Regions from separate parts of the Bradyrhizobium sp. MI1.3 genome, predicted to be linked through region 2. Evidence: predicted binding sites of a transcription regulator. Region 2 holds the regulator's gene; the other holds the start of a gene.
The links. The regulator PhoB, encoded in region 2, activates phosphate uptake and scavenging genes when phosphate is short. The targets are predictions, from matches to a motif close to TGTCATNNANCTGTCAT.
Positions count from the first base shown of each region.

Region 1 (4,065 bases), on a different contig from region 2:
CTATGCGACTACGGCGGTCTGGGACAGCAATGGCAAGCTCACGATCTACGACAAGACTCAAGGCGTCCAGAACGTCCACAAATTTCTCTGCGGGGTGTTCGACAAGAAACCGGATGACATTCGCGTGGTCTCGCCATACGTCGGCGGCGCCTTCGGCTCCGGCTTGCGGCCGCAATATCAGGTGGTGTTGGCAACGCTCGGCGCGCTCGCGCTGAAGCGGTCCATTCGCGTCGTGCTGACGCGGCAGCAGATGTACGGGCTCGGATACCGGCCGATGACCATCGAGCGCGTCGCGCTCGGCGCAAAATCGGATGGTACGCTCGACGCCGTTACGCACGAGGCCATTGCCGTCACCTCGCGCTACGAGGATTTTGCGCGCAACGATACCGGCTGGGCCGAACAGCTCTACAAGAGTCCGAACAGCCGCTTCGCGCACAAGCTGGTTCACCTTGACGTCTCCACGCCTTGCGATATGCGCGCACCGGGCGCGGCGTCGGGCGTCTGCGCGCTCGAATGCGCCATGGACGAGCTCGCCGTCGCGCTCAAGCTCGACCCGGTCGAACTGCGGCTGAAGTGCTACTCGGATCGCGACCAGAGCGAAAACCTGCCCTACACCAGCAAGCAGTTGCGCGAATGCTACGCGCGCGGCGCGGACGCCTTCGGCTGGAGCAGACGCAATCCTGTGCCGCGCTCGATGCGCGACGGCAAGGAGCTGGTCGGCTGGGGCATGGCGACGGGTGTGTGGGAAGCACTGCAGATGCCGGTCGCCGTCCGTATCGCGCTGACGTCGAACGGACATGCCGAGGTGTCATGTGCCGCATCGGACATCGGCACCGGCACCTACACCATTGTCGCTCAGGTCGCAGCCGACGCACTCGGCCTGCCAATCGAGAACATCAGCGTCAGGCTCGCAGATTCCAGTCTGCCGCAGGCGCCTGTCGAGGGCGGCTCCTGGATGGCCGCCTCGAGCGCACATGCGGTGCTCGCAGCCGCCGAGGAAGTGCGCAAGGAGCTGTTAGCTCTGGCCGGGAAGATGCCAGGCTCGCCGGTCGCCGGCGCCGAGCTTGTCGATACGGTGCTGACCGACGGCAGCATTGCCAGCGCCAGCGACAACAGCCGCGCAGTCTCGATCGCCGACGCGATGCGCCATGGCGGCGTCGAGCGCATCGAGAAGGAGAAGCTCAACCAGTTCGGTGAGGACAAGAAACACGCGCGCAACACCCATTCGGCCGTCTTCGCCGAGGTCAAGGTGGACGAAGAGCTAAACGTCATTCGCGTGACGCGGGTCGTGAGCGCCGTTGCGGCCGGGCGGATTCTGAACACCAAGACCGGCCGCAGCCAGATCATGGGCGGCGTGGTCTGGGGGATCGGGATGGCGCTCCATGAGGAGACGGTGATGGATCATCGCTTCGGTCGGATCATGAACGCGAACATCGCCGAGTACCACATTCCCGTGAATGCGGATGTTCACGACATCGACGTGATCTTCGTCGACGAGCCGGACGCGCACATCAACGGGCTCGGCATCAAGGGCATTGGCGAGATCGGCATCGTCGGCGTCCCGGCGGCGATCGCAAACGCCGTCTATCACGCCACCGGCAAACGCATCCGCCGCTTCCCGATCACATTGGACAAGCTGCTGGACTGAGCCGATGGTCATCCGACCCGGCCCGCTCGGGATCGCGCTCCCTGTCATCCAGCTGTCATCAAATGTGTCGAGACCTGTCGGTCTCGCACATTCGGGACATGACATGGACTATTTCAAGCGCTTCAACTTCCTGTTCGCCGCACCTGTGTTCGACGCCGACGACCTCGAAGGTGTCCGCTTCAACCAGATCATCGAGGAGATCCAGCGTTCCGGCTTCGAGGTCGTTCGCGCCCGCAAGCTGGAGGACGCGGAGATGGCGGTGCAGACCGATGCCGCAATCGGCTGCATGGTGGTGGACTGGGGCAAGAAGGGCCTGGAGGGCAAGACCTCGGCGCTGATCAATTTGATGCGGCGGCGCGGCCTCGATTTCCCGATCATCCTCCTGATCCGGCGCAAGCGGTTCGAGGATCTGCCGGTCGAGGTGCTCGACTTCATCGACGGTTATGTCTTCCTGTCCGAGGAGACACCGACCTTCATCGCCAAGAACCTGATCAGCCGTCTGAAGCAATATGCGGAGACGCTGAAGACGCCCTTCTTCGGCGCGCTGGTCGATTATGCCGAAGAGGGCAACCAGCTCTGGACCTGTCCAGGCCACAATGGCGGCGTGTTCTACAACCGCAGCCCGATCGGGCGGGTGTTCGTCGAACATCTCGGCGAGTCCGTGTTCCGCGACGACCTCGACAATTCCGTGCTCGACCTCGGCGACCTCCTCACCCACGAAGGTCCCGCGCTAAGGGCGCAGAAGGAAGCCGCCCAGATTTTTGGCGCGGAAAAGACCTATTTCGTGCTCAACGGAACCTCGACATCGAACAAGATCGCGCTCGGCGCTCTCGTCACCGACGGCGATCTCGTGCTGTTCGACCGCAACAATCACAAAGCCGCTCATCATGGCGCGCTGATGATCAATGGCGGCGTTCCGGTCTACGTGCCGACCATCCGCAACGCCTGGGGCCTGATTGGCCCGATGCGCTGGGACATGCTCGACGAGAAAACCTTGCGCGAGACGATCCGCAATCATCCCTTGGTGACGGACAAGGACGCCTGGCGCAAGGAGCGGCCGTTCCGCGTCGCCGTGGTCGAGCAGTGCACCTATGACGGCACCATTCACAGCGCCGAGATGATCTTGAAGCGCATCGGCCATCTCTGCGAGCACATCCTGTTCGACGAGGCTTGGGCCGGCTTCATGAAATTCCACCCGCTCTATGCCGGCCGCTTCGCCATGGGGCTGACCAACCTTCCCCCCGAGGCTCCCGGCATCATCGCGACGCAGTCGACCCACAAGCAGCTCGCGAGCTTCTCGCAGGCATCCCAGATCCACATCAAGGATCGTCACATCCGCGGCCAGAAACGGCGCGTCGAGCACCGCCGCTTCAACGAAAGTTTCATGCAGCACGCTTCCACGTCGCCATTCTACCCGCTGTTCGCCTCGCTCGACGTCGGCGCACAGATGATGAAGGGCCGCTCCGGCGAAGTGTTGTGGGACGACACGATCCGGCTCGGCATCGAGTTGCGCAAGAAAATCCGCGCGATGCGCCGGGAGTTCGAGGAGAAGGAGCAGACTCCGGACCGCCGCTGGTTCTTCGAACCCTTCGTCCCCGACCGCGTCGCAATTCCCGACGTCAGCCGCGCCGGCGCCGCCCACAACGTCGCCTGGGAAACACTCTCCACCGACGAACTCGCCACCAACCCTGCGCTGTGGCAGCTCTCCCCCGACAGCGCCTGGCATGGCTTCCCTGGCCTCAGCGAGGGCTTTGCCATGACCGATCCGAACAAGCTGACGCTGCTCACGCCCGGCTTCGATCGCATCACCGGCGCCTATGTCGAGCACGGCATCCCCGCGCCGGTCGTCGCGCAATATTTGCGCGAGAACCGCATCGTCCCCGAGAAGAACGACCTCAACTCCCTGCTCTTCCTGCTCACTCCGGGCGTCGAAGCAAGCAAGGCGGGCACGCTGATCTCCGGTCTCGTCGCATTCAAGCGGCTGCACGACGACAATGCGCTGCTGGCCGACGCCATCCCGGAGTTCTGCCAGCGACGGCAGGCGCGCTATGCCGGCGTGCGGCTGCGCGATCTCTGCGGCGATATGCACCGTTTCTTCCGTGCCGCCGACGTCAGCGCACTCCAGGCCCGGCAGTTCATGCCCGAGCACATGCCTGACATCGCGATGTCGCCCCGCGATGCCGCGCGCTACCTGTTCCGCAACGATGTCGACTATCTGCCGATCGAGGCGATCACGGGCCGCATCGCCACCACGCCCTTCGTGGTCTATCCGCCCGGCATCGCAACCATCGTGCCCGGCGAGCGGCTGACGGAACGGGCCAAGCCCATGCTGGATTATCTCAAGATGTTCGAGACCTGCTTCAACACGTTCCCGGGCTTCGATGTGGAAATCCAGGGCGTCTACAAGGAGATCGATG
Region 1 covers NZ_JBVVPQ010000016.1:109,259-113,323, reverse strand. The annotation lists gene AC0L3A_RS14590 (xanthine dehydrogenase family protein molybdopterin-binding subunit) at 1-1,648, shown strand, start outside; gene AC0L3A_RS14585 (Orn/Lys/Arg family decarboxylase) at 1,752-4,065, shown strand, end outside.
Region 1: a site for PhoB is predicted at 1,691-1,707, ahead of AC0L3A_RS14585 (Orn/Lys/Arg family decarboxylase). Genes of this name have one in related genera too.

Region 2 (4,065 bases):
CGATCGTCACCCACAACATGCAGCAGGCGGCGCGCGTCTCCGACAAGACCGCCTTCATGTATCTCGGCGAGCTGATCGAGTTCGACGACACCAGCAAGATCTTCACGTCGCCGACCGACCGGCGCACGCAGGATTACATCACCGGCCGGTTCGGCTGAGGAGACGCGACATGGCTTCCGAACATACCGCAAAGGCTTTCGACACCGACCTCCAGGAACTCACCCGCCTGGTCGCCGAGATGGGCGGCATCGCCGAGCGCATGATCGTCGAGTCCGTCGACGCGCTGATCCGCCGCGACGTCCCGCTCGGCCAGCGCGTCGTCGCCATCGACACCGAGCTCGACGCGCTGCAGAAGCGCATCGAGGAGCGTGCGGTGCTCACCATCGCCCGCCGCCAGCCGATGGCGGTCGATCTGCGCGAGATCGTCGGCGCCATGCGCGTCGCGACCGATCTCGAGCGCATCGGCGACCTCGCCAAGAACATGGGCAAGCGCGTCGCGGCGCTGGAGACGGACTTCCATCCGCTCAAGCTGTTCCGCGGCCTCGAGCACATGACCGACCTCGTGCAGCAGCAGGTCAAGTCGGTGCTGGACGCCTATGCCGCGCATGATTTGCCGGCGGCGATGGCGGTGTGGAAGGGCGACGAGGAAGTCGACGCCATCTGCACCTCGCTGTTCCGCGAGCTCCTCACCTACATGATGGAGGATCCGCGCAACATCTCGTTCTGTATTCACCTGATGTTCTGCGCCAAGAACATCGAGCGGATCGGCGACCACGCCACCAACATCGCCGAGACCGTGTTCTACATGATCGAGGGCCAGGCGATCACCGACAAGCGGCCGAAGGGCGACATGACGACCTTCGCCAACACGGTACCGAACACCTGAAGACTTAAGGGAGCGACGACGCGATGGGCGCACGCATTATGGTGGTTGAGGACGAGGAAGCCCTGACCGAGCTTCTCCGCTACAACCTCGAAGGCGACGGCTATGACGTCGAGACGGTGATGCGCGGCGACGACGCCGACACCCGCCTCAAGGAGCACATCCCCGATCTGATCGTGCTCGACTGGATGCTGCCGGGCCTGTCAGGCATCGAATTGTGCCGGCGGCTTCGCACCCGTCCCGAGACCAAGCAGCTCCCGATCATCATGCTCACCGCGCGCGGTGAGGAGAGCGAGCGGGTGCGGGGTCTTGCGACCGGCGCCGACGATTACATCGTCAAGCCGTTCTCGGTGCCGGAGCTGCTGGCACGCGTGAAGGGCCTGCTGCGGCGTGCAAGCCCGGAGCGGCTCGCCACCGTGCTTGCTTTTGGCGACATCGAGCTCGACCGTGACAAGCGCCGCGTGGCGCGATCGGGCCGGCCGATCGATCTCGGTCCGACCGAATATCGCCTGCTGGAGTTCTTCCTGGAGCATCCGGGCCGGGTGTTCTCGCGCGAGCAACTGCTCGACAGCGTCTGGGGCCGCGACATCTATATCGACGAGCGTACCGTCGACGTGCATATCGGCCGCCTGCGCAAGCTGCTCAATCTCGGCCGCGAGCAAGACCCGATCCGCACCGTCCGCGGCGCCGGCTACGCGCTGGATGATCGGTTTGCGAAGGCGGAGCAGGTGTAGGGTTGCAGGCTTGTTTGTTGGCGAGCTGTCCCTGCATTCTCCGATGTCGTCCCGGACAAGCGAGCGCTGATCCGGGACCCATAACCACAGGGAGTGGTTTGGCGAAGACTCAGAGTTACCCCTTTCGCACGACTACTGCGTGCTCGGAGTATGGGTCCTGGCTTTCGCCAGGACGACACTGAAATTATTGAACTGTCTTTGCGCGACGACTTGCCCTGATTACCGCGGACCCGGCTTCACCGGTGCGCGGCGCCGATCCGACGCCGGCTGGTACGCAACACGCGAGTGCTGGGCGCAATAGGGCAGGCCGGACAGCGCCCGTCCACCGCAGAAGAAGAAGTCCGGGCTCGAGGGATCGCCGACCGGCCAGTGGCAGGTCGCCTCGTTCAATTCGAGCAGCGACAGCCGCTGGCTCATCGGCACCACGTTGTCGTAGGTGACCGGATCCGGCTCAGCCTCGACCTCGAAGGCCTGCGCCAGCGCGGTGTTGCCGCGCGAGATCGGGCGGCTCACCCGCATCATGTGCTGCGCGGGGCGCGCCTTGCGCGGCCGGGGCGCTGCCGATGATGGGCTCTTGGCGCGGCCCGAAAGACCGAGCCTGTGCACTTTGCCGATCACGGCATTGCGGGTCACATTGCCGAGCTCCGCCGCGATCTGGCTGGCCGAAAGTCCGGCCTCCCAGAGCTTTTTCAGCTGCTCGACGCGATCATCGGACCAGGTCAAAACCGTCATTGCACCCTTTCCCTCGCTGCGCGCCAGCCATCCTGGGGCCTCGCAGCGAATGCCTAAGCCTTCAAAAACCCGTGCCGCCAGAATCCCTTAAGGCTCGCCGGGCGCGTCTTGAACGCCCGAACGTTTACGCCGGTACATAAGGACTTAAAGATCAGAACCACTGCACGAGATGTCGTATCTGACAATCCAAACGCTACAATATGGCGTGACTCCCGCGCAAGAGTCCGCCGACTCGCTTCCACATGTTCCGTGGCTAAATCCCGCAAAATCGGCACCGCAAGACTACGGATTCAGCGTTTCGCGAGGCTTTCCGGGCGGCATTGACACCCGTTTCACCAGGCCTAAGATAGTCGCACGTGCCGCCCTCAAGAGGCGGCACGTTTCGTTTTCCGGGCCGGTCGATGGTGCGTTGCGTAATGCACGCTTACACCGTCCGCAACATTCAAGTGACCGTCATGACTAACAGCGCAGCGCCGCATTTGCTCCCCGTTTTCGCCAGGTCCGACCTCGGTTTCGAGCGTGGCGAAGGCTGCTGGCTGATCGCGACCAATGGCGAGCGCTATCTCGATTTCACCTCCGGGGTGGCGGTGAATGCGCTCGGCCATGCCCATCCGGCGCTGGTCGCGGCGTTGCAGGAACAGGCCACGAAGCTCTGGCACATGTCGAACCTGTTCCAGAGCCCGGACGGCGAAAAGCTTGCCGCGCGCCTGTGCAATGAAAGTTTCGCGGACTTCGTGTTCTTCTGCAATTCCGGCGCCGAAGCGCTGGAATGCGTGATCAAGGTCGTGCGCCGCTATCACGCCGCGAAGGGCCATCCAGACCGCTATCGCATGATCACCTTCGAAGGCGCCTTCCATGGCCGCACGCTGGCGACGCTGGCCGCGACGGGTTCGGCAAAATATCTCGAAGGTTTCGGCCCACCCATGGAGGGCTTCGACCAGGTTGCGCATGGCGATCTCGAGGCAGTGAAAAAGGCGATCGGTCCGCAGACCGCCGGCATCCTGATCGAGCCGATCCAGGGCGAGGGCGGTGTGCGTTCGGCAACGCCTGCCTTCCTGAGGGCGTTGCGCCAGCTCTGCGACGAGCGCGGCCTGTTGCTCGCCTTCGACGAGGTGCAGACCGGCATGGGCCGCACCGGCGATCTGTTCGCGTACCGCCGCCTTGGCGTCGAACCCGACGTGATGTCGCTGGCCAAGGCGCTCGGCGGCGGCTTCCCGATCGGCGCCTGCCTTGCGACCGCGGAAGCGGCGTCCGGCATGACGCCGGGCTCGCACGGCTCGACCTTCGGCGGCAATCCGCTCGCGATCGCGGCGGCGAATGCCGTGCTCGACGTCATGCTCAAGCCCGGCTTCTTCGACCACGTGCAGAGGATGTCGCTGCTGCTCAAGCAGAAGCTCGCCTCCGTGATCGACCGTCATGGCGATGTCGTCAGCGAAGTGCGCGGCGAGGGCCTCCTGATCGGCATCAAGGCCGTGGTGCCTTCCGGCGATCTCGTTGCCGCCTTGCGCGCCGAAAAGCTGCTCACCGTCGGCGCCGGTGACAATGTCGTGCGTTTCCTGCCGCCTTTGATCGTCACCGAGGCCGAGATCGAGGACAGCGTCGGGCGGCTCGAGCGCGCCTGCACGGCGTTGTCCGGCAACAAGCGGGCGGCAAGCTGATGAGCAAGTCGCCCGATAATACACCCAAGAAAACACCGAAGCACTTCCTCGATATCAA
Region 2 covers NZ_JBVVPQ010000036.1:72,954-77,018, forward strand. The annotation lists gene pstB (phosphate ABC transporter ATP-binding protein PstB) at 1-158, shown strand, start outside; gene phoU (phosphate signaling complex protein PhoU) at 170-886, shown strand; gene phoB (phosphate regulon transcriptional regulator PhoB) at 910-1,617, shown strand; gene AC0L3A_RS24765 (GcrA family cell cycle regulator) at 1,837-2,349, opposite strand; gene AC0L3A_RS24770 (aspartate aminotransferase family protein) at 2,805-4,007, shown strand; gene argF (ornithine carbamoyltransferase) at 4,007-4,065, shown strand, end outside.